DNA from 2 places in the Janthinobacterium sp. 75 genome. Region 2 is predicted to be linked to the other one. Evidence: riboswitches for the same ligand, from Rfam matches in the RefSeq annotation. Region 2 holds a riboswitch; the other holds the start of a gene.
The links. Region 2 has a riboswitch for FMN ahead of C8C89_RS16550 (6,7-dimethyl-8-ribityllumazine synthase). Riboswitches for the same ligand answer to the same signal wherever they lie in the genome.
Positions count from the first base shown of each region.

Region 1: linked by a shared signal. The riboswitch ahead of ribB (3,4-dihydroxy-2-butanone-4-phosphate synthase) and the one ahead of C8C89_RS16550 (6,7-dimethyl-8-ribityllumazine synthase) in region 2 are both predicted to bind FMN.

Region 1 covers NZ_SORD01000001.1:2,864,690-2,879,272, reverse strand. Annotated here, with positions in the region: gene C8C89_RS13110 (nitroreductase family protein) at 1-171, opposite strand, end outside; gene C8C89_RS13105 (ThiF family adenylyltransferase) at 172-1,041, opposite strand; gene C8C89_RS13100 (methyl-accepting chemotaxis protein) at 1,121-2,713, opposite strand; gene C8C89_RS13095 (hypothetical protein) at 2,858-3,055, opposite strand; gene C8C89_RS13090 (insulinase family protein) at 3,149-5,992, opposite strand; FMN riboswitch at 6,178-6,328, shown strand; gene ribB (3,4-dihydroxy-2-butanone-4-phosphate synthase) at 6,424-7,071, shown strand; gene C8C89_RS13080 (MFS transporter) at 7,076-8,449, opposite strand; gene C8C89_RS13075 (LysR family transcriptional regulator) at 8,568-9,434, shown strand; gene C8C89_RS13070 (ABC transporter permease) at 9,505-10,320, shown strand; gene C8C89_RS13065 (MlaD family protein) at 10,376-11,407, shown strand; gene C8C89_RS13060 (hypothetical protein) at 11,404-12,075, shown strand; gene C8C89_RS13055 (ATP-binding protein) at 12,163-13,491, shown strand; gene C8C89_RS13050 (HD domain-containing phosphohydrolase) at 13,488-14,583, opposite strand, start outside.
Region 2 covers NZ_SORD01000001.1:3,630,006-3,644,588, forward strand. Annotated here, with positions in the region: gene C8C89_RS16545 (TonB-dependent receptor) at 54-2,426, shown strand; FMN riboswitch at 2,495-2,656, shown strand; gene C8C89_RS16550 (6,7-dimethyl-8-ribityllumazine synthase) at 2,830-3,330, shown strand; gene C8C89_RS16555 (ABC transporter substrate-binding protein) at 3,397-4,458, opposite strand; gene C8C89_RS16560 (class II aldolase/adducin family protein) at 4,685-5,434, shown strand; gene C8C89_RS16565 (PhnD/SsuA/transferrin family substrate-binding protein) at 5,457-6,536, shown strand; gene C8C89_RS16570 (ABC transporter permease) at 6,548-7,390, shown strand; gene C8C89_RS16575 (ABC transporter permease subunit) at 7,387-8,151, shown strand; gene C8C89_RS16580 (MFS transporter) at 8,144-9,409, shown strand; gene C8C89_RS16585 (ABC transporter ATP-binding protein) at 9,406-10,290, shown strand; gene C8C89_RS16590 (ABC transporter substrate-binding protein) at 10,330-11,391, shown strand; gene C8C89_RS16595 (ABC transporter substrate-binding protein) at 11,440-12,492, shown strand; gene C8C89_RS27530 (hypothetical protein) at 12,512-12,634, opposite strand; gene C8C89_RS16600 (polysaccharide deacetylase family protein) at 12,796-14,583, shown strand, end outside.

The DNA.
Region 1 (14,583 bases), 770 kb from region 2:
GCCGTCGAGGTCGTAGACGCAATGGCTGCGCGTATCGAAGCCATGCACGACGACATGGCGCTGCGCCACGACTTCAAAGCGCCACGGCTGCGTGTTGTCGCCGCTGGGCGCCCAGCGCGCCTGGTCGAGGAGGTTTTCCAGCACGGGATCGATCAGCAATGCTTGTGCCATTTATGCCCCCTGCGCCGCGCGGCGGCGCTTGATGATGGCCATCGTCAGCCGTTGCAGCGGATGACGGTTGCCGCCGGGACGCCAGGTACGCACGAGCTTGTTGCGGTAGGCGTCGAAATGCATGCCATGCGGCGCCGCCATCACCTTGCCGCGTTTCAGTAATATTTTCAGCGCCTCGGTGGCGGCCGCGCCCGCGCACAACTGGCAGCCCATGATGGTCGACGGTCCGCGCCGCTCCTTCAGATTAATGGCCGACGGGTCGATCAAGTAAGGGCCGTGCAAGCCGGCCGGCGCCAGCCCGACGAGAAAGCGCAGGGCTTTTTCTTCCTCGGGCAAGTCGCCCCAGCCAAAATACTCTTCGAACGTCATGCCGCCCGGCATGAAGCTGAGCACGGCCGTGCCCATGCCCAGCGGCGCGGCCGTGATGGCAGGGATGCCCAGGCGCGCGCAACTGGCGAAGGTGGCCTGGCGCGCGGGAAAGGCAAAGAAATCCAGGCCATCCACATACAGATCGACACCGGCAAAAAACTCGGCCAGATTGCTGTCGTGTATGCCGTCAGGAAATTGCTTGATCTCCAGTTCGGGATTGATGTCCATCGCCATCTGCGCCAGCACCGCCACCTTGGGCTGGCCCAGGGTTGACATCATGGCGCCGGCCTGGCGATTGAAGTTGGCGATATCGAAGGTGTCGAAATCGGCGATGTGAAAAGCGCCGATGCCCAGCCGCGCCAGGGTCAGCAAGTGCACCCCGCCCACGCCGCCCATGCCGGCAATGGCCACGCGCCTGCCACGCAAACTGTCCTGCTCAGCCTGCGTGACCCAGCCCAGGTTGCGGGCAAATGCCGCGTGATAGGAAAAACCGTCTGTCATGCTTACCTCTTCTGTGCGTCAGCGAAGGACCAAGAATGGTTTGACAGACGGTCGGGCGACAAGTTCCCGCTATGACGGTTTAGCGCGCCAGACGGCGCTGCACTGCCGGTGCAGCGGCTACGCGCGAGGGCGCCGCCGCATGCCGCGCCACTGCACCCACCTTGAACACGCTGACGATCTGCGCCAGCCCGGCCGCCTGCTCGTTCATGGCCTGCGCCGCCGCCGAAGCCTGCTCGACCAGGGCCGAATTTTGCTGCGTCATGTTATCCATCTCGACGATGGCCTGGTTGATCTGCTCGATACCGGCGCTTTGCTCGGCGCTGGCCGAGGAAATCTCGGCCACGATATCGGTCACATGCTGCACGCTGGAGACGACCTTTTCCATTGTCTCGCCCGCCAGCGCCACCAGTTTTTCACCGGCGCCCACTTGCTCGGCCGAACTGTCGATCAATTGCTTGATTTCCTTGGCGGCCGCAGCCGAACGCTGCGCCAGATTGCGCACTTCACTGGCGACGACGGCAAAGCCACGGCCCTGCTCGCCCGCGCGCGCCGCTTCCACGGCGGCGTTCAAGGCCAGGATATTCGTCTGAAAGGCGATACCGTCGATGACAGCGATGATGTCGCCGATCTTTTTCGACGAAGCATTGATGGCGCCCATGGTGTCGACCACCTGGCTCACCACGCCGCCCGCCTGTGTCGCCACTTGCGAAGCGGAAATGGCCAGTTGGTTGGCCTGGCGCGCATTATCCGCATTCTGGCGCACGGTCGAGGTCATCTCTTCCATGGTCGAGGCCGTCTCTTCCAATGATCCCGCCTGCTGTTCCGTGCGCGCCGACAGGTCGTGGTTGCCCGAGGCGATCTCGCCCGACGCCGTGGAAATGGCATCGGCATCGTTGCGCACCTGGCTCACCAGATGCGCCAGGTTGTCACGCATGGCCTTGATGGCCATCAACAGACTGGACGTATCGCCGGGACGCGTATCGATCTGCGTGGTGAGGTCGCCCTGGGCGATTTGCGCCACGATGGCGGCTGCATAGTCGGGTTCGCCACCGAGTTGGCCCAGAATACGGCGCAGCATCAAGGCCGCCAGAGAGCCCACTACCAGCATCAGCGCACCGCCGATGGCCAGCAGCACGCCGGCCTGGGCCCAGAACTTGTGGTTGATGTCATCGATGTAAGTGCCCGTGCCGATCAGCCAGTCCCACGGCGCAAATTTCACCACGGCATACATCTTCGCCACGGGGTCAGTCACGCCGGGACGCGTGCCGTCCGCCTGCACCAGGCCGATGCGGCTGTTGGCCAGCGCGGCCCGGTAGCGGTCGCCCGACTGCCGCATATTCTTTTGCGGCGTGCCGATGCGTGAGGGATTCGGATGCACATACAGCAAGTCGGTGCTGAAATCGCGCACAAAGTAATACATCTCATCCTTGACGAAGCTGCCGATGGCCAGCTTGGCCTGTTGCTGGGCCTGCTCACGCGTCAGCTTTCCCGACTGTTCCAGCGCATACGCCTTTTCCACCGACGCGTTGGCCAATTCCACCAGCACAGTCAATTGCTCGACCCTTTCGGCCATCATGGTCTGGCGCAAGGAATACAGGGAAAACGAGGCGATGAGGACGATGCCCAGCAAGGTGCTGAAACACAATAAAAGAATACGCGAACGGAGAGTCATGGGAGCCTGGGTGGAAAATAAAGCATGGAATTATAAACAATTTCCATATGGAAATCTTTTCAGAAAAGCAAAGCGGGCGGCGCTACCAGGCTGATGCCCGGCAGGCACCGCCCGCTTTGTTATTACTCGCTTGTTTTTAGAGGATCACGCCAGCGCTTCCTTGGCCGCCTCTTCCGGCGTCAAGCCGTCGTAGAACTGATCGGTAAACCACTCGACCTGCTCTTCGATGTGGTCTTGCGCCTGCGCCACGGTGGCGCCGCCAGCCACGAGGAAGCCTTCGACCTCGATACACCAGTTGATCAATTCCAGGGTTTCCGGATCGAGCTCTTCTTTCTTAGCCATCGTATTTCCTTGCTTGTTAAATTGCGATCAAATTCATCAGCAGCAGTTTAACAGCTTCGCCACCCCGCCGCTCCTGCAATGGAACAATAAAAATTACTTTAAGGTAACATTTTTGCGTTCCGGATACAGCACCACCTGCACATAATTGTGCATGTCCAGGTAGCGCTGCGCCGCCTGCTTGACGGCTTGCGGCGTGATCGCCCGCACGCGCTGCTCGTAGCGCAATATCTGCGCGGGATCACGGCCCTGCGTCACCGAACCCATCAGTTGGTTCATCCAGTAATTATTTTCCCGCAATGACTTCTGCTGGCGCGTGATCCAGTTCAGCTTGACCTTTTCCAGGTCGGCCACGGACGGCCCCTCGGCCTTCATCTTGTTGATTTCGGCAAAGGCGGCGGCGATCACCTTGTCCACGTTTTCCGGGCCCGTCGGCAAGTTCAGCGCCACCGAATAATGGCCATACGGATGCTGGCCCATGGAGGTTTCGAAGCCGCCGCCATAGATCATGCTCATCTTTTCGCGCAGCACTTCGATGACTTTCAGATTCAGCACCTCGCCCAGCGCCTGCAGGGTCAGCTTTTGCTCGTCCGAATACGTCGCGGCGCCATTGAAGGTGATGGAAATCGTGCTTTTCGGCTCGCTGCCCATATAGATGTCCTTCTTGACGATCCCGGCCACCGGGCGCATGCCCACGTCCCGGTAGGCGTGCGCCACCTCGGTCACGGGCAAGGTACCCAGGTAGCTGGCGATCAGCGGCTTGATCTTGTCGAGCTCGAAGCTGCCCGTGAAGATGAAGGTCATGTCGCGCGCGCTGGAAAAGCGCTGGCGGAAGATCTCCAGCGAGCGGTCCAGGCCCACCTTGTCGAAGTCGGCCGCGCGCGGTACGCCATCGACGCGCGGGTTGTCTCCAAACATGGCGTGCTGGATGGCATCGTAAAACACGGCTTCCGGCTGCGCCATGCTGTTTTTCGCCAGGTCCTGCTGCTTGCCGATGAAGGACTGGTACAGGCCCGCATCCTTGCGCACGTCATGGAAATACAGGGTCACCAGTTGCAGCATGGCTTCCACGTCGGCGCTGCTGGCCGAACCGCCAAAACCTTCGCTCAGTTCGCCCAGCGAAGCACCCACGTTGACCGTCTTGCCGGCCAGCACTTTTTGCAAGTCCAGCGGCGCCAGGTCTTTCAGACCCATGCTGCCGACCACGGCGCTGGCATAGCGGGCATTGTAGATGTCGGCGTCGCCAAACAGGGACTGGCCGCCGAAGCGGGTCGAGCCCATCAGCACCTGGTCATTCTTGAAATCCGTCGGTTTCAGCAGCACGCGCACGCCATTGCCCAGGGTCAGTTCCGTCACGCCTATGGCGCTATTCAACTTTTCAGCGACGATGCTGCCGCCGGCCGGCGGGCCATCCATCAGCTTGCTGGCCAGCACTTTTTCCGTGCGCGGCTCGACCTTTTGCCGCTCGGCTTGCGCCACCGCGTCGAGCAATTGCTGCTGTGTCGGCACAGCCGAGGCCGTATCGCCCGCTTTCGGCTCGGCCCCCATGAAGACGACGAGTTTCTTTTGCTGGTCGGGGATGACCCTGGCCACCGTCTCATTGATTTCCTGCAAGGTTACCTGCGGCAAGAGTTCCTGTGCGTACAGCAATTCATTGGCGATGCCGGGGATGGCTTCCTGCTCCAGGAAGTTGCGCGAATACTCTGCCACGAAACCGGAGGAATCGGACTTGTCGCGCTCGCTGTATGCGCGCTCGTAATTGCGCAGCATGTTCTTGCGCGCGCGGTCCAGCTCATCCTGGCTGAAACCAAAGCGGCGCGCCCGCTCATCTTCGTGCACCAGCGCGTCGACAGCCGGCTGCACGCCGCCCTTGCCCAGCAAGGCGTACGCGCTGAACGATTCGTAGCCACGCACCAGCTTGCCCATGCTGCTGCCGCCCTGGATGAATGGGGGATGGGCTTGCTGCGTCAATTCCTGCATGCGTGCGCTGAGCATCTGGCCGTACAGGTTTTCGATCATCTGGCGGCGGTAGTCGGCAATGGTGACGGGCTCCTGCGCGGCGCGGACCGGGTAGCGGATGAAGACGGTGTCGTCCGGCGCTTCCTTGTCCGTGATCACCAGCGCTTCCGTCTGCGAGCGCTGCGGCACTTCCGCATACAGGCGCGGCCGGGGTTTCGCGGGGTTTTTCAGCTTGCCGAAATGCTGCTGGATCAGCTTTTCAGCCTGTTTCGGCTCCACGTCACCGACCACCATCACGGCCATCAGGTCGGGCCGGTACCAATCCTTGTAGAAACGCTTGATGGCTTCCGGCTTGAAGGTTTTCAAGACGGATTCCTTGCCGATCGGCATGCGTTCCGCATAGCGCGAACCGTTCAGCAGCTTGGGATACAGGACCTTGTTCATGCGGTCGCTGGCGCCCTTGCCCAGGCGCGCCTCTTCCAGCACGATGCCGCGCTCGCTGTTGATGTCGGCCGGATTGAATTTCAAGCCATGCGCCCAGTCTTCCAGCACGAGGAAGCCCTTTTCCAGGTTTTCCTTCTTGTTCGTCGGAATCGGCAGCACGTACACAGTTTCATCGAAACTCGTGTAGGCGTTCAAGTCGGCGCCGAACTTCACGCCGATCGATTGCAGATACGAAATCAGCTCATTGCGCTTGAAATGCGTGGAGCCATTGAAGGCCATGTGTTCGGTGAAATGCGCCAGGCCCTGCTGGTCGTCATCTTCGAGGATGGAGCCGGCTTTCACCACCAGGCGCAACTCCACTTTCTGGGCAGGACGGGCATTTTTCTTGATGTAGTAGGTCAAGCCATTCGGCAATTTCCCTACGGTCACTTCTGGTGCCAGTGGCAGGGGGTCGCTCAAACGGATTTCCGCCTGGGCCATGCAGGCGCACGCCAGCAAGACGGCGCCCGAGATCAGGCGTAATTTACTCAGCTTCATGTATTCTCAACGGTAAGATTCAGTAGGCGTACCTTACACTGAAATCGTCTTTCGGCCATTAAAAACAGCTTAGGAAAGACGGCTTTCCCCAGGCAGCTTTGCCGCACAAGAAACTCAGCAGTACCCTGTCACATTTTTTCAATTGTGCTAAAGTATTGCCGCCGGTCATGTGGACCGGCACAACAATACGTCTTCGGGGCGGGGTGCGATTCCCCACCGGCGGTAAGACCGGCAACGGTCAAGCCCGCGAGCGCCTGTCAAACTTCGTTTGGCAGGGTCAGCAGATCCGGTGTGATTCCGGGGCCGACGGTATAGTCCGGATGAAAGAAGATGTGCAGTAAACGCGATGTCCCATCGACCCGTCGATGCGGCCGGCTGCGTCTATTCGCTTGCCCTGCAGCGTTTTTCGCCTATGCGAGGAGCGTTTCACCATGTTAGTCAACAGCTATACCCTGCTTTCCAACGACCTGGAAGGTCGCATTCAATCCGCACTGGCCGCCATGCGCGCCGGCATCCCCGTCATCCTGCTCGACGATTTCGACCGCGAAAACGAAGCCGACCTGATCCTGTCTGCGGAAAAAATCACGAACGAAACCATGGCTCTGCTGATCCGCGAATGTAGCGGCATCGTCTGCCTGTGCCTGCCCACGGACGTCGTCAGCGCGCTGGAATTGCCGCCCATGTCGTCCGACAATGGCAGCCGCTACGGCACGCCATTTACCGTCTCCATCGAGGCGCGCGACGGCGTCACGACGGGCGTGTCGGCCGCCGACCGCGTGACCACCATCCGCGCCGCCATCGCGCCGAATGCCAAGCCGGCCGACCTGGTCCGTCCCGGCCACGTCTTCCCCCTGCGCGCCGCGCCCGGTGGCGTGCTCGAACGCCGCGGCCACACGGAAGGCTCCGTCGACCTGTCGCGCATGGCGGGCCTGAATCCGGCCGCCGTGCTGTGCGAACTGATGAACCCGGACGGCAGCATGATGCGCGGCGACGATATCGAGCGCTTCGCCGAACTGCATGGCATGCCGATCCTGACCATCGAAGAACTGGTGGAGTGGCGCAGCACGCGCGAGCAGTAAGCGCTCAGGCGGCGGCCACGGCCTTGGGCAAATGTACGTGTCTGTACACGAGGCACGCCGCCAGGCCATACGCGGCGGCAATCGTCGCGTAGGCCAGCGGCAAACGCAGCGACCAGTCCTGCACCATGTGCAGGATGCTGCCGATCAACGCCACGCCCACCAGGGCACCGATCTGGCGGTTGGCATTCAGGGCCGCCGCCGCGCTGTTCGCATGCTGCTTGCCGGCCACCCGCATCACGGTGGCCGTCATGGCGGGAATGGCAATGCCGATGGCCACGTTCATCACAGCCGTACCCAGCGCCAGCAGCGCGTAAGGCGTAGCCGGACGCAAGCCCATCAGAAGCAAGGCCATGACGGCCCCCACCAGCAAACCTGACAGCATGGGCAAGCGCGTGCCATGACGTGCCGCAATACTTCCTGCCATGAAGTTCCCCACCGTATAGGCCGCCATCATGGGCAACAGGCGCAAGCCCGACTGCAAGGCATCGGCGCCGCCAGACTGCTGCAGGAACAGGCTCAATAAAAACAGCTGGCCGAATACGCAAAAATTAATCAAGAAGCCCACGCCATTGGCCGCGCCAAAGCTGCTGCTATGAAACAATTCACGCGGCAACAGCGGATGGCTGCCGCGACGCTCGCGCCGCAACAACTGCCAGGCCGACAGGACCATCAATGCCCCCGCCGCCAGCACGCCAGGCGACAGCCAGCCCAGCACTGGGCCTTCGATCAAGATAAAACTCAGGCCCGCCAGCGCTGCCACACCGAGCACATGGCTGAACAGCGACAAGGCGCGCTGCTGGCGTGCTGGCGCGGCCAGCAGCACTTGCGCCATGACGATGGCCAGCACGCCCAGCGGCACATTCACCCAGAAGACGCTGCGCCAGCCGAACTGGTGCACAAGGATGCCACCGATCAGGGGGCCGGACGCTCCCGCCACGCCCACCAGCGCCGACCAGGCGCCCAGCATGCGCGTGCGTTCGCGCTCGTCGTCAAAGCTGTGCGTCAGCAAGCTGAGCGAACTGGGCATGAACAGGGCCGCGCCCGCACCCTGCAACAGGCGCGCCGCCGTCAGGAAATGCCCATCGGGTGCGGCGCCGCACAACACCGAACCGAGGATGAAGATGCCCAGGCCGCCCTGGTACACGGCTTTCGGGCCAAAGCGGTCCGCCAGCGCGCCGCCGGCCAGCAACAGCGCGGCAAACGTCAACGTATAGCCGTCGACGACCCAGACCAGACCCGTCAGCGGTATGGCCAGGTCCAGCGCGATATCGGACAGGGCCACGTTGACGGCAGTGACGTCAAGCATGGCCATGACGAAGCCAAAGGCCAGGGTCAGCAGGATCAAGCCGCTGGCGCGGCGCGGTGTGGCGGTAGACATGATATTCCTAGCAGTGACGGCGGGGCAGCCATTATGGGAGCGTTGCGCAATGCGGTAAACAGGCATAAACTCGGCACCTTGATGCAAAAATGCATCATGTAACCGAATAAGGAATGCCATGGACTGGGATAACGCGCGCATCTTTCTCGCCATCGGTCGCGCCGGCACCCTGCGCGGCGCGGCCGCCCTGCTGTGCATCGACCAGGCCACTTGCGGGCGCCGCCTGGCCGCGCTGGAAAGCTCCTTGGGCGCCACCCTGTTCCTGCGCACGCCTTCCGGCTACGTGCCCACGCCGGCCGGCGAACTGGCGCTCACGGCCGCCGAAGCGATGGAGCGGGCGGCCGACAAGCTGCAGCGCGAGATGCAGGGCGTCGACAACCGCCTGTCCGGCCTCGTGCGCGTGGCCACCACCGACACCATGGCCAGCCATTTCGTCATCCGTGCCATGCAGCAGCTGCACGCGGCCCACCCCGACATCCGCATCGTGCTCAACGTGGCGCCCGCGCTGGCCAGCCTGACGCGGCGCGAAGCGGACCTGGCCGTGCGCGGCGTGCGCCCGACCGACCCGGACCTCATTTCCCGCCACCTGGTCAAGCGCAGCCTGGGCCTGTACGCGTCGCAAGCCTACCTGGCCGAACGGGGCGAGCCCGTGCGCGGCACGGCGCTGGCCGGGCACGACATCGTCATTTACCACCATTCCGTGACGCCCCGTCATGGAGAAAAAATTGCCGGCGAGCCCGTCGCCAACGCCAGGGTCGCCATGGAAGTCAATTCGGCGGCGATGCTGCAGGAAGCCACGCGCGCCGGCCTGGGCGTGGCCGAGCTGGCCACCCACCTGGGCGACATCGACCCGCAACTGGTGCGCATCTGGCCCGAGCGGGCGGAAGCGTACGACGTATGGCTGGTCATGCATGCGGACCTGAACCGTTCGGCACGCGTGCGGGCGGCGGCCGACGCGATTATCGCCAGCGTGGCCGGACAATAGGGCCGCCCGCGCACGCCTGCACGGCCAGGGAATCGCTTGTATCGAGCGCATCCAATGTTAAGATGCCATGATGACCCTATCCGTCTCCCTCATCATCAGCCTGCGCCGCCTGCACCGGGCCACCATGGCCTGGCTGGTCAGCTGGTGGCGCATGCTGCATTTCGCCACCCTCGTGTTTTCGCTGGCCCTGTCGCCGTCGAGCTATAACCGCGACAACCGCCCCATCCTCGCGCACCGCCTGGTGACAAACACGGCGCCCAATCTCGTGTGGTTCAGCGTGGCCTGCGCGCTGGTCAGCCTGGTCCTCATCCGCATCGTTGTCGTCAGCGCACAAAGCTACGGCCTGTCGCGCTATGCGCTGGAAATGGTGGTGCGCGTGCTGGTGCTGGAACTGATACCGCTGACGGCCGCCCTCTTCGTGGCCCTGCGCCTGACCCTGCCCGACGGCATTGCGTTTGCGCAAATGCGCTCGAGTGGCGTGCTCGACACCATGCAGCACCAGGGCGTCGACCTGCTGCGCCGCGAATACTTTCCGCGCGTCATGTCCGGCATCTTCGCCGTGTGGATGCTGGCCATCGTCAGCTGCGTCACCTCGCTGATCCTCGCCTACCTCACCATCTATGGCTTTACGCCGTGGGCGCTGCAAGGCTACACGCGCGTGGTCGGGCAAATCTTCAATCCGGCCGTGGCCCTGATCCTGATGCTCAAGGTCATCTTCTTCAGCTTTGCCGTGGCCCTGATCCCGCTGGCCTCCTCGTATTACCCGGAGGAGCCGCACGGCAGACGCAAGCGCCTGTGGGCCGCGCACGGCCTGTCCGAAATGCTGCGCCTTTTTTCCGTCATCCTGCTGATCGAAGTGGCTTCGCTGATGGGCAATTACTACTGATGCCCCGCCCGCCACCGCCAGCGATCCCGAATTACCCATACGAGAGCCAGAATCCATGAGCCAGAGCCAGCCCCCCAATCCCGACCAGGTCGATGTCACGGCGCCTGCCGGTCTCACGCAAGATGCCGTCCTGCCCGCACCGCCACCCGTGCGCCACGCCGAACTGAAGGCGGCCATCCTGCTCGTCTTCATGTTCGTGCTGGTGGTCGGCTCCGTCGTCTACCTGATGTACGCGCGCGGCGCCTTCGAGGCAACGCAAACGCTGGTGCTGACTACCGACGATTCGGACGGCGTGGGCGTGGGCGCCGACCTGACCTTTTCCGGCTTTCCCATTGGCCGCGTGCAGCGCATCGAGCTGGCGCCGGACGGCAAGGCCCGCGTCATCATCGATGTGCCGAGAAAAGACGCGCACTGGCTGCGCAGCAGCTCCATCTTCACGCTGGAACGGGGCATCGTGGGCGGCGCCAAGCTGCGCGCCTATAGCGGCATCCTGACGGACCCGCCGCTGCCCGACGACGCCACGCGCGACCTGCTGGTGGGCGACATGGCGGCGGAAATCCCCCGCCTGCTGGCCGCCGCCAAAGACCTGTTGAACAACCTGGGCAGTCTGACGGGCACCGATTCCCCGCTCGACGGCACCCTGCGCAATGTGCAGGCCGTGACCGGCAAATTGAGCGGCCCGGGCGGCGCCATGGGCTTGCTGACGGGCGACGACAAGCAGTCGCGCCTGCTGGTCGAACGGGCCAACGCCCTGCTGGTCACGGCCGACCAGCTGGCGCGCCGCACGGATGGCCTGGTGGCCAATGCCGACACGCGCGTATTTGGCGAAAAAGGTGTCATGACGGATGCGCAGGCAACCATCGTGCAGCTGAACGCGCTCTTGGCCGACACGCGCGCCAGCCTGAAAAAGGTCGATGCGGTGCTGGTCGAGGCGCAAGCCGTGGGCGCCAATGCCAGGGTAGCGACAGCCGACCTGGGCCCGCTGCGCGCGGACGTGGAAAGCAATCTGCGCAAGGTCGAGCAACTGGTCAATGAAATCAACCGCAAATGGCCATTCAAGCGCAATCCGGAGATCAAACTGCCATGAGAAATATCCATACCCTCCTGTCTGCCCTGGCCATGACAGCGCTTGCAGGCTGCTCCAGCGGCCCGCCCGTGCCGGACTGGAAAATGAATGCGCAAAGCTCCGTCGAACGGTTTCAGGCGGCTTACTTGAATGGCAACACCCTGGTCGAACAGACGGAATTCCGGCGCGCCCGCAGCCAGGTGGCCGGCACGGGCAAGCTCGACCTCGTGGCACGCATCGAACTGCTGCGCTGCGCCGCCCGCGTGGCCAGCCTGGCATTCGAGGACTGTGCCGGCTTTGACGCCCTGCAGGCCGACGCGACAGCCGCCGACCGCGCGTATGCAGCCTGGCTGGCTGGCAAGGCGCAGGGGCCCGACATCGCCCTGCTGCCGGAAACGCAGCGGGCGGCAGCCAGCGCCAGCTCGGACACGGCCGCCGCCAGCGCCGTGGCGGCCATCAAGGACCCGCTGTCGCAGCTGGTGGCGGCCGGCGTACTGCTACGCTCTGGCCGCGCCACGCCGGACCTGCTCGATACGGCCGTGGCTACCGCCTCGGATCAGGGCTGGCGCCGTCCTCTGCTGGCGTGGCTGGGCGTGCAGCGCCTGCGCGCCGAACAGGCGGGCGACACGCAAGCGGCGCAGCGCATCGCGCGGCGCATGGCGATCGTGGAGCAGCCGCTGGCGCCTTGAGCGTGCCGATGGCGAGCCTGGAGCAGGCAGAATCAGGCATAATCGAGCCAAGATGACAGCTATGCCGTGCAGCAGCGAGGTGTGACGATGCAGTTCGAGGATTTCGACCTTTCTACTCCCGATGCCGGCCGGCAAGCCGGGGCGGCGCCTGGCGATGAAGAGTCGGCGGCCACGGCAGTGCGTCTGCAATACCTGCTCGACAATACGCCCTCCATCATCTATTGCACCGTACCCAGCGGCGACTTCAAGATGACTTTTGTCAGCAACAATGCCCTGAATGTGCTGGGCTACCGGCCCGCCGAGATGGTGGCCGACCCCAATTTCTGGTTCGACCACATCCATCCCGAGGATGCGCCCGGCATCTTTTCCAGCCTGGCGCAGATCTTCGTCGAAGGCGCGCGCGCCTATGAATACCGCTTCCGCGTGCGCGACGGCAGTTACCTGTGGATGCACGACAGCCTGCGCCTGGTGCGCGACGAGCACGGCGTGCCGTTCGAGATCATCGGCTCGCTGACGGATATTACCGAACGCAAGCACATGGAAGCGATGCTGCAGGCGCGCGGCGAAGAACAGCAACTACTGATCAGCAAGTTGCAGGAAGCGCACGACCAGCTGCTGCAATCGGAAAAGATGGCCTCCATCGGCCAGCTGGCGGCCGGCATCGCGCATGAAATCAATAACCCGATCGGCTTCGTCAACTCCAACATGAGTTCGCTGCAAGGCTATGTCGACACCCTGTTCGGCGTGATCGCCCAGTATGAAGCGGCGATGCGCGAGACGCTCGACGGCGCTGCCCTGGCCGCGCGCGTGGCCCAGGTGCGCGCGCAGGCCGACCTGACCTTCCTGCAGGACGACATGGTGGACCTGGTCCGCGAATCGATGGATGGCCTCAAACGCGTGCGCGACATCGTGCAGGCACTGAAGGATTTTTCCCACGTGGGCGAGACGGACTGGCAAGTCGCCAGCCTGCATGCTGGCCTGGACAGCACCCTCAATATCGTTGCCAACGAATTGAAATACAAGGCGCGTATCGACAAACAGTATGGCGAACTGCCGCCGATACTCTGCCTGGCCTCGCAGCTGAATCAGGTGTTCATGAACCTGCTCGTCAACGCGGGCCAGGCCATCAGCGGCGAAGGCGTGATCAGTATCCGCAGCGGTCATGCGGACGACTGGGTGTGGGTGGAGATCGGCGACACGGGTGCCGGCATCGCGCCCGAGCACCTGAATCGCATCTTTGAACCGTTCTTCACCACCAAGGCTGTCGGCAGCGGCACGGGCCTGGGCCTGTCGCTCTCGTACGGCATCGTCAACAAGCACGGCGGACGCATCGAGGTGGCATCCGAAGTGGGCCAGGGCACGCGCTTTACCGTGCACTTGCCCATATCACCCCCGACGGCCCGGGCCGCGCCCTAGCCTTCCTTGACGGGCGCGTACACGCGGATGCTGAGCCGGCCGCCATTCTTGGCTTCGAAATCGAACAGCTGGGCAATCACGCGGGCCGTCAGCACGTGTTCGGCGGCAAGCAGCATCAGGCCATCGCGGCTGATCAGGTCGCGCGACAGCACCATGCCCGGTTCCAGCTGGCCCGACAGCACGGTCAGATCGCGCGCCGGCGGTTCCGTCTCCTCCATGATGGCGCGGAATGCGGCCACCACGGCAGGGTCGTAGCGCTTGCCGATGCTGTCGTAGATCAGGGTGCGGGCTTCTTCGGCGCGCAGGCTGCGCTGCACCATGGCGCCGATCTGCAAGCCGTCATAGTCAGACGCCAGCGCCAGGATGCGCGCGCCCAGCGGAATGGCCAGGCCCACCATGCCATCAGGAAAGCCGCCACCGTCGAAGCGCTCCAGCTGCGAGCGCAAGATGACGGAGACGGCGCGCAATTCATCGAGCGCCATCAGCAATTGTTCGGCGCGCAGCGGATGCTTGCGGAAGGCCGCCAGCTGCTCGCCCGTCCAGGCGCTGGCCGGCAGTTCCAGTACATCGTCGCTCAAGCTGAGTTTGCCGATATCCTTGAGCAGGGCCGCGATGAACACGTCGCGCGCTTCCTGCCCTTGCAAGCCCAGCGCCTGCGCCAGCTTGCGCGACAATTCCGCCACGCGCCGCGCATGGCCGACCAGCTTGCCGCCACGCATCTCGATCAGATTGGAAAACACCTTGATCGTCGTCACGAACGTGGCTTTCAGGCGTTCGTTGGCCGCCTGCACTTCGTCGTGCGAGTGTTTCAGCTGCTGCGTGCGCGTGGCCACCTTCGCTTCCAGGCTGGCGTTGAGCGCCTGCAGCTGCACGTTCTGGCTGGCCGTCAGCGCTTCCAGGCGCAGTTTTTCCTGTTCCAGCGCGCGCCGTTCCAGCGCGTGGCGCACCACCAGCACCATATCGTTCTCGTCCCACGGCTTGGTCACGTAGCGGTAGATTTCGCCCTGGTTGATGGCGTCGAGGATGGACTGGATGTCCGCGTAGCCCGTCAGCAGCAAACGCATGGTGCCGGGCCAGCGCTGGCGCACCTGG
Region 2 (14,583 bases):
CAATAACAGTCATCACCATCTCGCGTTTTGACTTTACTCAAGGATCACCACCCATGCGCCGTTCGACTGCCCCCGCCGCCTTCTCTTCCTTTCCCTTTCATCTGACCCCGCTGCGCCGCGCGTTGCGCTCGGCCTTCGCCATCGGCGGCTTGATGCTCGTCCATGGCATGGTCCACGCGGAAACGCCTGGCGCCGACGTCATTGCCTCGGCCGACGCCAACGGCACCGGCGAGGGCGCCTCCTTGCAGTCGGTGACAGTGACGGCGCAAAAGCGCGAGGAATCCGCGCAAAAAGTGCCGAGCGCGATCACGGTTCTCGGTGGCAAGGAGCTGCTCGATACTGGCGTCGGCCGCTCGGCAAGCGAAATCCTCAATTACGTGCCGAACGCCTCGGCGGGCACGCAGCAGCATGGCCGTCCGCGCTGGTGGATACGCGGCGTGGGCGCGGGCCAGCAGCAAATTGATTTTCCGAACCCCGTCGGTTTTTACCTCGATGACGTCTACATCAGCAATTCCAGCGCCACGGGCTTTCCCCTGTTCGACCTGGACCGGGTGGAGGTGCTGCGCGGCCCGCAAGGCACTTTGTGGGGCAAGAATACGACGGGCGGTGCCATCAATGTGATTTCGCGCAAGCCCTCGTTCAAGTCCAGCGGTTATGCCAAGCTCGATTACGGCAGCTACGACACCACTCTGGCCGAAGGCGCCATTGGTGGCGCGCTGGTCGACGAGGTGCTGGCGGGGCGCTTGTCTTTCCACACGGAGCAGCAGGACAAAGGCCGCTTCCACAACCAGTTTACGGGCGAGCGCGATGGAAAACTCAAGGATAGCGCCATCCGCGGTCAGCTCAAGGCCCTGATCGGGCGCGACCTGACAGCGAACCTGAACCTGCATTATCGCGACTACACGACCAAGGGCGCCACCACCACCGTGGCCAGCTACGGTGCCAATGGTGTGTACCGCAACGGCTACGTCCCCAGCACCAATCCCGATGATGTCAGCACGAACGCGCCGGCCGACAGCGACGTCAAACAGGGCGGCGCCCAGCTGAACCTCGAGTACGCGCTGGGCGAACTGACCCTGACGTCGATCACGGGCTATGAAAACTTCCGCAACGAAGCGACGGGCGACAGCGACAACACGCCGCTGGAAGTGGGCCGCAGCCGCTCGAAGGCAAGCAGCCGGCAAGTGTCGCAGGAGCTGCGCTTGACGTCGCCGCAAAACGGCGCCGTGAGCTGGGTGGCTGGCCTGTTCTATTTCAATGAAAAGATCGACTCCGATTCGGCCGGCGCGCGCCTGCCCAATGGTACCGTGCCGGCGCTGGCGGGCAGCACCCAGCCTGTCGGCTACAACCGCACCGTCTACCAGCACAAGGCGCGCAGCGCGGCCATCTTTGGCAGTACGACCGTCAACTTCAGCGAGCAGTTCCTGTCCACCTTTGGTTTGCGCTGGACCACGGAAACCAAGGACCTGGACTTGCAGCGCGTGCAGGCCGCATCGAACACGGTGACGTTTGGCGATACGTCGAACTGGTGGAACACGGTCCGGGGCGGCAATTACGCGGCCGCTTCGGTGACCAACAACAACTTCACGTCGAATCCATCCACCACGTGGAATGCGCTGACGTATGACGTGACGCCCGAGTACCGCTTCAGCCGCACCTTGCGCGGCTACCTGAAATACGCGCACGGCATCAAGTCGGGCGGCTACAACACGAGCGCCACGGACGTGCGCGCATTGAATACGGTGAAACCGGAAACCCTGAACTCGTTCGAGGCGGGGCTGAAATCGGAATGGCTGGACGGGCGCCTCAATTTCAACGCCAACGTCTTCCATTACGATTACAAGAACGTGCAGGTGAATATCACGGGCGTGTACAACGGCGACCCTACGCAAAGCGTCAATTACCTGCAGAACGTGCGCAAGGCCCACGTGAATGGCGCGGAATTCGAGATCGAGGCGCAGCCGACGGACAACCTGCACATCAATGCCAATCTGGGCCTGCTGCGCACGGAATTCGACGATTTCGCCATCCAGAACAATGGCGGCGACCGCTCCGGCAATGAATTCGTGCGCTCGCCGCACGTGACGGCCTTGCTGGCGGCCGACTACCGCTACCCGCTGGGCAATGGCGCGCAGCTGGTCTTCAGCGGCGATGTGCGCTACACGTCGAAGCAGTACTACTATGTCGACCCGCAAAATGCCGCGCGCGACTTGCTGAACCAGGGCGGCTTCGCGCTGGCCAATGCGCGCCTGTCGTATGTGCTCCCGGGCGGCAAGCAGCGGATCACGGCGTATGCGAACAACCTGGCCGACAAGGTCTACCGCAACCACACCCTCACCAGCTTCGTGCCAGGCGCCGTGAATGGCGACACGGTGATCATCGGCCAGGGGCGCACGGTGGGCGCGTCGTACACGGTGCAGTTCTGATCGCGCAGGGCAGGGGCGATATGCTATAGTCGCCGGACGTGGATGCCGCACCCTGTGCGCTGGCCACGTAACGTTCTCAGGGCGGGGTGCGATTCCCCACCGGCGGTAATGGCATGCGTGCCTAGCCCGCGAGCGCTTGCCGGCATGGTCTTCGGGCTATGACGACAAGGTCAGCAGACCTGGTGAGATTCCGGGGCCGACGGTATAGTCCGGATAAAGAGAGAGCGGGATGGAATCATTGTGTTGGTGCCGGCATACGCCCGGTGCATGGACGGCCTGCGTTTGCCGTCGATGCGCGGGCGCGTGTTCCTGCATGCGCAGTTGGGCGTGGCTTTCACGCGCCTGTCATATCCCCTTCGATTCTATGCCCTGTTTTTATCATTCTTGAAAACAGGAGTTATACATGTCACAAACATATGCAGCACCCGGCAAGCGCATCGCATTCATCCAGGCGGGCTGGCACCGCGACATCGTCGCGCAATGCCGATTGTCTTTCATCGCCGAAATGGCGACTCTGGGTTTCACGCAGGACGACATCGATGTCATCGACGTCGCCGGTGCCTTTGAAATTCCCCTGCATGCGCAAGTGCTGGCCAGGAGCGGCCAGTACGCGGCGATTGCCGCTTCCGCCCTGGTGGTCGACGGCGGCATCTACCGCCATGACTTCGTGGCCGATGCCGTCATTTCCGGCATGATGCAGGTGCAGCTGGCGACGGGCGTGCCCGTGCTGTCGGCCGTGCTGACCCCGCACCACTTCCATGCGGGCCACGAGCACCAGGAATTCTACTTCCAGCATTTCAAGGTCAAGGGCGTCGAACTGGCCACGGCTTGCGCGGCCACCGTCCACTCGCTGCAGCGGCTGGCGCAACCGGCTAGCGCGCCGCACGAGGCCTTGGCCGCCTAGGACGCCGTTTGCCTTGACGCCGTAGTACCCGGGGCCAGCGCATATTCGTGCGCTGGCCCCGTTTCTTTATGCCGCCTGCTGTAGCAGCGCGTCGAGGCGCCGTTGCGCTTCCTCCAGCGGCCGGCGGTCGATCCAGCTATCGATATCGACGTCGCGGTCGAGAAAACCGTGCTGCAGCTGGAAATCCTTCTGCTGACGGAACAGGGCCACCTTCTCGTCGGACAGGTCGGGCGCCAGGGTCAGGTGAAAACCGTCACGGTAGGCTTCGGCCACGGCGTCGGCGCCGGCCCGCGTTTCGCCCTGCAGGATGGCCAGCACGTCGGCCTGGTGGCTGCGCGCCCAGTGGGCGGCGCGCAGGGTTTGCGTCAAAAAGCGCACGACCAGCTCGAAATGCTGTTCCAGCATCGTTTCATGCACGGTAATCGGCCGTGGCGTGCCGTTATTGACGCGGAAGCGCCGGTCGGGCAGTGCGTCGATGGCTATGCCCACTTCCAGCCCGGCCGCGCGGGCCGCCTCGGCCGCCGCCGCGCCCTTCACGTAGACGGCGTCGACGTCGCCGCGCAGCAGCGGCGCGATGCCTTGCCACAGGCCCGCGCCCAGATTGGCCTGCGCTGGCGCGTCCGCGCCTACTTCCACCAGACGCACATCGTCCAGCGTCAGCCCGGCCGAGGCCAGCACGCCCTTGTAACCGGCCAGGCTCATGCCGCGCGCGATGCTGCGCCCGCGCCGGTTCTCGCGCAAATCCTCGGCGCGGAACACGGGTAGCGCCAGCCGCTTGCCCTGCAGCTGCGCCGGCGTCGTGATGCCGGAACCGGGGCGCACGAGGATGGCTTGCCATTCGTCGATCCAGGTCAGGCCGACCAGGCGCGTGGGAGCCCATTGCGCGCGCGCGGGCAGGGCCAGCAGGTTGCCCCCTTCGCGCACAAGCGTGGACAGGCCGTGATCGTAATGGTGGCGCGCCAGTTCGCCGCCTACTTCCTGCAGGGTTTTCAGGGCGATGCCGTCGCGGGCGAATTCCTCGTCCAGCCAGCCCAGTTTGTAGGCCAGGCCCGTGGCCGTGGGCACGGGGCAGCGCGTGAACCAGACGGTATCGACTGTATCGATGGGAGCGGAGCTTGCGGTAGTCATGGAATTCCTTCGTGATGGTGGAAGTCTTGAGCCGTGCAGGAAACGTGCCCGCGCCGCTTGCTGGCTTGCCGACAGCGCGTGCGCACGGTGCTGCTGCCACGCCAGCAGCCGCTGTTGCGCAGGCAGCAGGCATTCAGCATTTCCCCCCGCCCTGGTGCTGGCACGCGTCTTGCGAAAGTAGAGGCATGACTGATTCGTACCTCAACCTCAAAGAATGGAGCATGACATGACGGACGTGGCACAAGCGGAAACACAACAAGTGCAGGCGCAGGAGTTGACGGTAGCCGAACTGGCCTTCGTGGAGCAGGTGCGGCGCGATGCGCAGACGGCCTTCGACGGCTTGCGCGAGACGGGCAGCCTGACGGCCAACGGCACGGTGGGCTTTGTCGAGCGCACCCCTGGCGGTGACAAGGTGGTGGTGGTCAACGACCCGGGCCCGTTCCGCCGCGGCCAGCCCTTGAAGGCGGCCGTGCTGGCGCTCGATGGCACGGTGATTGTGGGCGACGCCAACAACGGCGGCGCGCGCTATTTAAAATTATTCCGCGAACGGCCCGAGGTCACGTCGATCTCGCATGTGCATTCGCCGTCCCTGGGCGCGTGGGCGCAGACGCACCGCACCCTGCCGATCCGCTACGTGCCCGTGCAGCGCTTCCAGCTGATACGCGAAATTCCCATCTATATCGACCGCCGCCAGCCGGAAGTCGATTTCATCCTCGGCGAAATCGCACGCAACACGCATGCCACGGCCATCCTGGAAGCGAATGGCGGCGCCACCGTGTGGGGCAAGCAGGGCTTGCTGAAGCTGGCCGAGTTCATTCTGCTGCTGGAAGAGGGCGCCAAGATCCAGATCGCGGCCGAAGCCATCGGCGGTTCGCGCGATTTCGGTCCCGGCGTGCTGCTGCAGCAATGGAAGATGAGCAAGCTGATCGACACGGCCCGCGCGCTTTCACTGCTTCCTGCCACCGATCTGGTGTAACCCTTTCAAGAACAGGCCCGAGATGTCATTGAAATTCTTACGTTTGAGCTGGCGCAAAGTATTCGCCACCGCCGTGGTGGCCAGCCTGCTGGCGCCCGCCATCGCACTGGCGGCCGCTGCCGAGCCACTGCCGGCCGCCGTGCGCATCGCCGTCGTGGCCCGTACGGCGCCGTCCGGCAAGACCGTGTTTGCCGGTTCGGCTGCCCAGGTGGCATCAACGGGCTGGCTGGCCGCCGAACTGGGCAAGCTGGGCGTGAAGCTGGAGTGGGTGCCCGTCACCACCAATTCGGTGGCGACGCAGGTCAACGAGGCGTTTGCCAATCACTCGATCGACCTGGCGCAGTATGGCGACTTGCCATCGATTATCGCCAATGCCTCTGGCTTGCAGACGCGGCTGATTTTGCCCGGCGGCAGCGCCAATAATACCTATCTGGTGGTGCCCAATGGTTCCACGGCCCGCTCGATCAAGGACTTGAAGGGCAAGAAGATCGCCCTGCACCGCGGGCGGCCGTGGGAATACCCATTCGCGCGCCTGCTGGAAGCCAATGGCATGACCTTGCGCGACGTAAAAATCCTCAACCTCAATCCGCAGGCAGGCGCAGCGGCCGTGGCGACGGGCGGCGCGGACGCCTTCTTTACCCTCAGCGACGCCTTCCTGCTCGAGGATAAAAAAGTGGGCAAGATCATCTGGTCCAGCAAGGCGCCCCCGCAGGACTGGAAGATGCGCGCGGAACTGTGGGCCGACAGCGGCTTCCTGCAACGCTATCCGCAGCTGGCCCAGTTGGTGGTGACGGCCTATGTGCGCGAGCACCACCGGGCCGCCGGCGCGGGTGGCGAAGATGAATATGTGCGCAGCGAGGCGGCGGCTGGGCAAGTGGAAAGCGTCGTGCGGCGTGAACTGGCGGGCGACCATACGCCGTGGCAGGCGCGCTGGTCGCCCTTGTTTACGGCCAGCCTGCGCCAGCACTACGTGGGCGAGGCGGCGTATGCGAAGAGCGCGGGCCTGATCGGGCGTCCCCTGCAAGTCGACAGCCTGTTCGCGCCCCAGTTCGTCAACCAGGCGCTTGCGCAGCTAAAGCTGCAAACTTACTGGACGCCATGACGGCGGCGCGCATGAATACTTTCGCTAACGCCATCGCCTTGCCGCGCGCCCCTGCGCCAGCGCACGCAGCGCAGAGCCCGTGGCTGCAGCGCTTTATCCGCTCGCGCTGGTCCGTGTGGGCGTCGCCGCTGGCCTTGCTTTTGCTGTGGAGCGTCGCGACCACCTATGAGTGGATGCCCGCGCACATTTTGATGTCGCCCTGGCAAGTGCTGCTGACGGCGGCAGACCTGGTCGAAAGCGGCGAACTGGGCCAGCACCTGGGCATCAGCCTGTTCCGACTGCTGGCCGGTTTCGGCCTGGGCGCCAGCGCGGGCCTGGCCTTCGGCGTCGTGCTGGGCCTGTCGCCTGGCTTGCGCAGCTACGTCGACCCTACTTTCAATGTCTTGCGCCAGTTGCCCACCGTGGCCTTGATTCCCCTGTTTATCTTGCTGTTCGGCATAGGCGAGAGCTTCAAGGTGTTTATCGTGGCCAAGGCCAGCTTCTTCATCGTGGCGCTGGCCGTGCATGACGCCATCCGCAACCTGTCGCAGCGCTACTTTGAGGTGGCGCACGTGTATTGCTTTTCGCGCTGGCAGCGCATCCGCCTGATCGTCGTGCCGGCCATCGTGCCGGCGTCGCTGACGGGCATGCGCATCGCCCTGTCGCGCTCGTGGATGGTGCTGGTGGGCGCGGAATTGCTGGCCGCCGACAGCGGCCTGGGGCAGATGATGGAAATGGGCCGGCAAATGTTCCGTCTCGACGTGGTGATGGTGGGCGTGGTGCTGACGGGCGTGATCGGCTTCAGCCTGGACCGTGCCTGCCACGCGCTGGAATCGTGGCTGATGCGCTGGAAGCGTAATGGGGAGTCCATATGAAACAACGCTTGATCCAGATCATCAAGGGCGCGCTGCTGCCGCTGGCCTTGCTGGGCGCCTGGCAATGGGCATCCGGCCAGGGCGCGGCGGCCGCCTACATCTTTGTCTCGCTGGGCGACCTTGCGCATAGCTTGCGCGACCTGGTCGTGACGGGCGAACTGTGGGTGCATTTGCGCGCCAGCCTGGGCCGCACTCTGGCCGGCTTGCTGCTGGGCGGCAGCGCCGGCATCGTCACGGGCGCGCTGATGGCGCAGTCGCCGCTGGCTGACAGACTGATTGGCCCGCTGTTCCACAGCATCCGGCAAGTACCCTTGCTGGGCCTGATCCCCTTGCTGGGCTTGTGGGTGGGCAATGGCGACGGCGCCAAGCTGCTGGTGATCGCCATCGCCGCCTTTTATCCCACCGTGCTCAACACGTATGCGGGCATGCGCCAGGTGGAAGGAAGATTGCGCGAAGTGGGGCAGGTGCTGACCCTGACGCGCTGGCAAACCTTGCGCCAGATTTTGCTGCCGGGCGCCATGCCGGCCATCGTTACCGGCGTCACGCATGCGCTGGCGTTCGCCTGGCTCGCTTGCTTGGGCGGCGAACTGCTGTTTTCGGCCGGCCCCGGCATGGGTTCATTATTGCTCAACGGCGAAGTATCGGGCCGCATGGATGTCGTCCTGCTGGCCGTGCTCGTGATTGCATTGCTGGCGCAAGCGATGAACGTGGCGTTCGCGCGGCTGGCACGTTTGCTGGTGAAGGGGCGCAGCAGTGAGTGAATCCCTTCCATTCCAGCCAGACGCGGCCGTCAGTGCGCGCGAAGGTGAACTGCGCGCCTTCTTGCTGCGCTTTATCGGCCTGACCCTGCTGTCGGGCGTGACTATCGGCATGAACAAGGTGCTGGCCACCTTGCTGGGGTTACATTTGCATGTGAGCAATTTCCAGCTGGCCGCGATCAGCAGCGCGGAAACCCTGGCCATGGCGCTGGGCACCATACCGGCCGGCTACATCTTGTCACGCGGCAATCCGAAGCACTTGTACGCGGGAGTGAGCATGAGCCTGGCGCTGGCTTTTTGCGTGCTGCCGTGGCTGCCTGGCTGGCAGTGGGTGGCCTTGCTGATGTTTTTGGTTGGCCTGTGCATTTCGCTGCGCATCGTGGCCATGAGCACCGTGTTTCTCGTGCGCCTGCCGGAACTGGGGCAGGGCAAGGCGGGCTGGTACAAGGGGACGTTGATCTTGGGCATGCAGTTCCTCGGGCCCTTGTGTGGTAATTACCTGATCGCGCAACTGGGGCTGAAGGCAGGCTTTTTGATATCCGCCCTGATGTTCGCCATTCTGGCCGTGCTTGGTTGGCAAGTGTTGCCCGATAACACGGCGCCGCGCAAGCAGGGGGGATATGCTGCCATGCCCGGCGCGGCCAGCCTGCGCGAGCTGCTGCGCCTGCCAGTGGTGCGCGTCACGTATCTGTTCGAGATCCTCGCCAGCTTCACGGCGTCCAGCGTGGGCGTGTTTTCCATCTTGCTGGCCATCCGCGTGCTGCACTGGCCTGCTCACCACTCCGTCTGGCTGATGGCCGTGCAGGGACTCAGTTGCGTGCTGGTGCTGCTGTTTCTGGGGCGCTTCGTGCTGGCCAGCCGCTACCGCGAACAGCTGTATGGCGGCGCGCACCTGGCCATCATGGCGGCCTTGCTGATCCTGGGTTTGTGGCCGGATAGCCTCGCCTACCTGGGTGCTTCCGTGCTGCTGGGCCTGGGCCTGGGCGTGAATAACCTCGTCAATACGGACAATATTGCCCGCGCGCCCGTCGACAAGGCCCGCGTTTCGGCCCATTTGACCCTGTTCGGCATGGTGGGCGGCACGGCTGGCGCGCTGGCGGCGGGCCGCCTGGCTGACCTGACGGGCTTGCGCAATGTGTTCCTGATCTGGCTGGCTCCGTGGCTGGCCGCCTGGCTCTATTTTCACGGCAGCCGCTGGCTGCGCCGGGCGCCGCCCGCCGCCATTCCTTCCTTAGCCCCCACCGCAGAGAGTGCGCCATGAATGATTTCGTTTCTCCATCGACCTTGCTGCCGCAGCGACAGCACCTGAGCGGCGGCTTGCAAGTGCAGCATGTGAGCAAGTCGTTCGCGCTGAAAGGCGCACCGCTGCTGGTGCTCGACGACATTTCCCTGACGATTGCGCCGGGCGAATTCGTTGCCATCGTGGGCGCGTCCGGTTGCGGTAAATCAACCTTGTTGCGCCTGCTGGCGGGTCTCGATACGGATTACACGGGCTTGCTGCTGCACGATGGTGTACCGATACGTGGCACGGCTTTGCACCGTGGCCTCGTGTTCCAGGATCACCGCCTGTTTCCCTGGTTGACGGTGCAGCAGAACGTGGCCGTGGCTTTCAGCAATACCAAGGTGCCATTGGCCGAGCGCGCATCGCGCGTGGCGGCGGAAATCACGCGCGTGGGCCTCGATGGCTATGCGGATGCTTATCCGCATCAATTGTCGGGCGGCATGTCGCAGCGGGCGGCGATCGCCCGCGCCCTCGTCGGGCGGCCCGATGTGCTGCTGCTGGACGAACCGCTGGGCGCGCTCGACGCGCTGACACGCTTGCGTTTGCAGCAAGAGCTGCGCCGCCTGTGGCAGGACGAGGGCATCACCATGGTGATGGTCACGCACGACATCGATGAAGCCGTCTACCTGGCCGACCGCATCGTCGTGCTCGATGCGCGCCCAGGCAAGGTGCGCCGGGTGCAGGACGTGCCGCTGGCCCATCCGCGCCAGCGCGGTTCGCCGGGCTTTGTCGCCATCCGCGACGGCTTGCATGCGGATTTTAGCGACCTCGACGACACGCACGCGCCCGTGGCGCAGGACGAGGTACACCCCAGCAGCTTATGGGATGGCAATGAATGGGCGCGCAGGATGGCGCTGTAGTTGACATGTCTGATCGATTCACCCACCAGGAGATAGCAAATGAGCAATGACAATCAAGTACTCGATACCCTGTGGTACACGCGCTGCCCCGTCCCGACGGGCCTGGGGATAGCCCTGCAACAAGGCTGGCTGGAAACAGCCTTGCGCGCGGACGGCACCAGCTTGCGCTCCTTGCGCGAGTCCGAGCAGAAAGCCGTGCGCGAATCGCATTTCGACCATACCTTGCAAAATTCCGTGCGCCACGGCGGCAATATTCCCGCCCTGTGGGCGCGCGCGGCGGGGCGCGAGACGCGCGTGATCGGCCTGTCGTGGTCGGACGAGACGCAGCTGATATTGACCTTGCCCGACAGCGGCATCAAGACAGTGCGCGACTTGAAGGGACGTCGTTTCGGCTTGCCTTTGTGGGCCAAGGCGCAGATCGACTTTGCGCGTGCGCAAGCCTTGCGCGGTATGGAAAACGCGCTGAGCCTGGAAGGCCTGGCCATTGCGGACGTGGAACTGCTTGACTATGTGATTGCGGTGGGACAGAGCGAATCACCGCCGGAGCAGGGCGCGGCGACGAATCTGTTCAGCGGCGCGCGGCGCGGCGGCCAAAGTCCGGAACTGCTGGGGCTGCTGCGGGGCGAGGTGGATGCCATCTTTCTGAAAGGCGCTTCGGCCGCGCAACTGGCGCAGCAGTTCGGCTTGCACACGGTGATCGACACGGGCATCCATCCGGAACCCCTGATCCGCGCCAACAACGGCACGCCGCGCACCCTGAGCGTGGATGCGCACTTGCTGGACCACCATTTCAGTTCCGCCGTCACCCTGGTCGAGCAGGTGCTGCGGGCCGAAGCGTGGGCGCGCGGCCATGCGGACGAGACGCGGCGTTTCCTGGCGCGCGAATCGAATGCCAGCGAGCACTGGGTGCAAGTGGCCTACGGCAAGGATGCGCATTTGCGCCTGGACACTGATCTGGCGGAAACGTCGATTGCGGGCTTGCAGGATTTCAGCGACTTTTTGTTCCGCTGGAACTTCCTGCCCAGCAAGGTCGATGTGCGTGCCTGGATCGATCCCCGTCCATTCGAAGCGGCGCTGGCGCAAACGCGTCGTGCGGCTTGAGCGGGAAGCACGTCAACAGTGGCCATGATTGATGATGAGGAGAATGGGATGCGGCGACGCACGGTGATGGGCGGGCTGGCGCTGCTGCCCCTGGCGGGACAGGCAGTGTCGGCGGCGAAAGTGGGGGTGCCACCGGCAGCCCTGCGCATCGCCTCGACGGGGTTTGCGGAAAACGGCAGGGCGGAACTGGGCGGCATCGCTTACCGGGTGCACCAGGAAGGCTGGTTGGCACGCGAACTCAGACAGCGGGGCGTGCGGCTGGAATGGCTGCCCGTCACGGGCGACACGGGTGCCACCATGAATGAGGCGTTCGCCAGCGGGCGCATCGATATGGCCGCGTATGGCGACTTGCCGTCAGTCATCCTTAACGCGGGTGGCGTGCGCACGCAGGTGATCGTTCCGGCGGGGAGGGGCACGGACCAGTTTTTGCTTGTGCCCAGCAGTTCACGCGCCACCTCGCTGGCCGACCTGAAGGGCAAGCGCATCAGCGTGCACCGGGGCCGGCCATGGGAACTGGGGCTGCGCCAGCTGATCGCTGACCAGCGCATGTCACCCACGGATTTTCGCCTGATCAATATGGATTTGAAGCCAGGTACGGCCGCCTTGGCCACGGGCGCCGTCGACGCCTTGTTCATGATCAATGGCTATCCGCTGGAAGACAAGGGCATCGGCCGCATCATCTGGTCCAGCAAGGGCTTGCCGGAGCGCAAAATGCGGGCGGAACTATGGGCGCGGCGCGACTTTACGCAAGCCCATCCCGACATCGCCGAACTGGTGGCCACGGCCTGGCTGCGGGCCCAGCACTGGGCGGCGCTCGATGGCAACCGCGAAGCGGTCATCAAGGATGGCACGCGCAACGGCACGCCCGACAGCGTCGTGCGGCGCAGCTATGACGATCCGGGCTTGCAGTGGAAGGAACGCTGGTCGCCCCTGTACGACGATGCCGTGTACCGGCATTACCGCCGGGTGCTAGCGTTTGCGCAGGAACAAAAGCTGATCCGGCTACCGTTGACGGCGGAAGAGTTGCTGGAACCGCGTTTCGTGGCGGCCGGCCTGAAAAAGCTGGGGCTGGCCAATTACTGGGAACCGGCCAAGGTGTAGCGGTACCGTTGGGCGCGCTTCAGTGCGGCAGGCACACGCGTCCCACCGATTTTACTCCCGTATCGCCCGCATGCGCGCGCAGTTGCAGCAGCATCAGGGCCACGCCCAGCATCAGCGCAGCCGCGCAGAGTTTCTTGTGCATCGTCGTTTCCGTTTTCACTATCTATGGAGGTGTTCAGCAATATTATTGCCGAAATTCACCGTGCGGGCTGAGCTTGTGCCAGGCGTGCTTTACAATTATGCATCGTGCGCATCCGCGCCATCTGAATGCTATGCATAGTATGTGAAGGGAATGACAAGCCTGTGACTTCCAAGCCGATCAAGATCGCCGCCACCGTCGTTGTGGCTCTCGCCGCTGGGGCCGGCATTTATGCCTATACCCGTCCCGCCGCCACCGCCACACCTGGCGCTCCCGCCTCGGACAGCCCGGCCGCCGCGCCGCAGTCCACCGCCGACACGGCTGCCGTGGCCAGCCAGTTCCGCGACTTGCTGGGCAATTTCCGCAAGATCATCGTGCTGCTGGCCGACGAGCAAAGTCTGCCGGAAGGCGCGCGCGACGAAGCGCGTAAAGTGGGGCAGGCGCTTTTCCATGAAAACCAGGAACGCATTGCCAAGCTCGATGCGGCGCTGGACCAACTGACGGCGCCCACCAATCCGGGCCGCTTCGAAGCGCTCGATAGCCTGTTGACGTATATCGAATCCGATCCCGGCCTGTACGATGCGGACCGCCTGGCTTTCCGCGAACTGCTGCAAAGCATGCTGGCCGACGTGGCCAGGGATAGCTCCTTGCCGGCCATCAAACTGCACAAGCGCATTTCCGAGGACCTCGATGCGCTGGGCGAGATCGAGCGCAATTATGAGAAGGAAATCCGGCAAATCTTCGGTAACCTGGGGCAGCGCGCCATCGAACTCAAGCGCGAACGCTGGGACGATTACGTGGCGCAGCTGAAAAAGCTTTACAGCCGCGAACAGATTCTGAAGGAAAACGGCATTGTCGTACCGTATGCGGTACCGCCCGCCGGTTCCATACCCGAAGCCAAGCCGGCGCCAAAAAAAGATGAGGCGGAAATCTTTGGCCTGGGCTTGCCGAAGAAAACCATCGTGCTGACCTTCGACGACGGCCCGCACCGCCGCTACACGGAAGAAATCAGCGCCATCCTGAAACAGTATGGCGTGCCGGCCGTCTTCTTCAACGTGGGCCGCAACCTGGGCTCGCTCGACGCGGAAGGCCACGCCAAGCTCAATGCGGGCGCGGAAGTGAGCCGCAAGCTGATGAAAGAGGGCTATGCCGTGGGCAACCACAGTTTCAGTCACGCCCAGTTGTCGAAACAGACGGGCGACAAGCTGAAAGGCGAAATCCTCGGCACGGACACCTTGTTGAAAGCCATCAGCCCCGAGCGGGCCGCGCTGTTCCGTTTTCCGTATGGTGCGCGCAACAGCGAAGGCATGGCCGCGCTGGCCGATGCGCATTTGAAATCCGTGATGTGGAATATCGATTCGCTGGACTGGGCCGATCCCGTGCCCAGCTCCATCACGAATCGCGTGCTGGCCTCCGTCGACAAGGCGGGACGCGGCATCGTCCTGTTCCATGACATCCATGAGCGCACGGTGAAAGCCTTGCCGGCCGTGCTCGACAAGCTGATCGCTGAAGGCTATCAATTCGCAGGCTGGGATGGCAGCAGCTTCCAGGTGGCGAAAAGCACGGCGCCCGCACCCGAGAAAGTGCCCGTCACCACGGGCTACGCCAATTCCTGGGCCGTGGTGATCGGCATCGATGATTATGCGAAGTGGCCAAAACTGCAATACGCGGTGCGCGATGCGCAAGGCATCCGCGAAACCCTGATCGAAAAGTTCGCTTTTGCGCCCGAGCGCGTCGTGACCCTGAAGAATGGCGAGGCGACGCGCAACAACATCCTGGCCGCCTTCCACGACAAGCTGGCGCATGGCGGCGTGCAAAAGAATGACCGCATCTTCGTCTTCTTTGCCGGCCACGGCGCCACGCGCAAGCTGAGCTCCGGGCGCGACCTTGGCTACATCGTGCCCGTCGATTCTGACCCGGCGCAGTTCGCCACGGATGCGATTCCCATGACG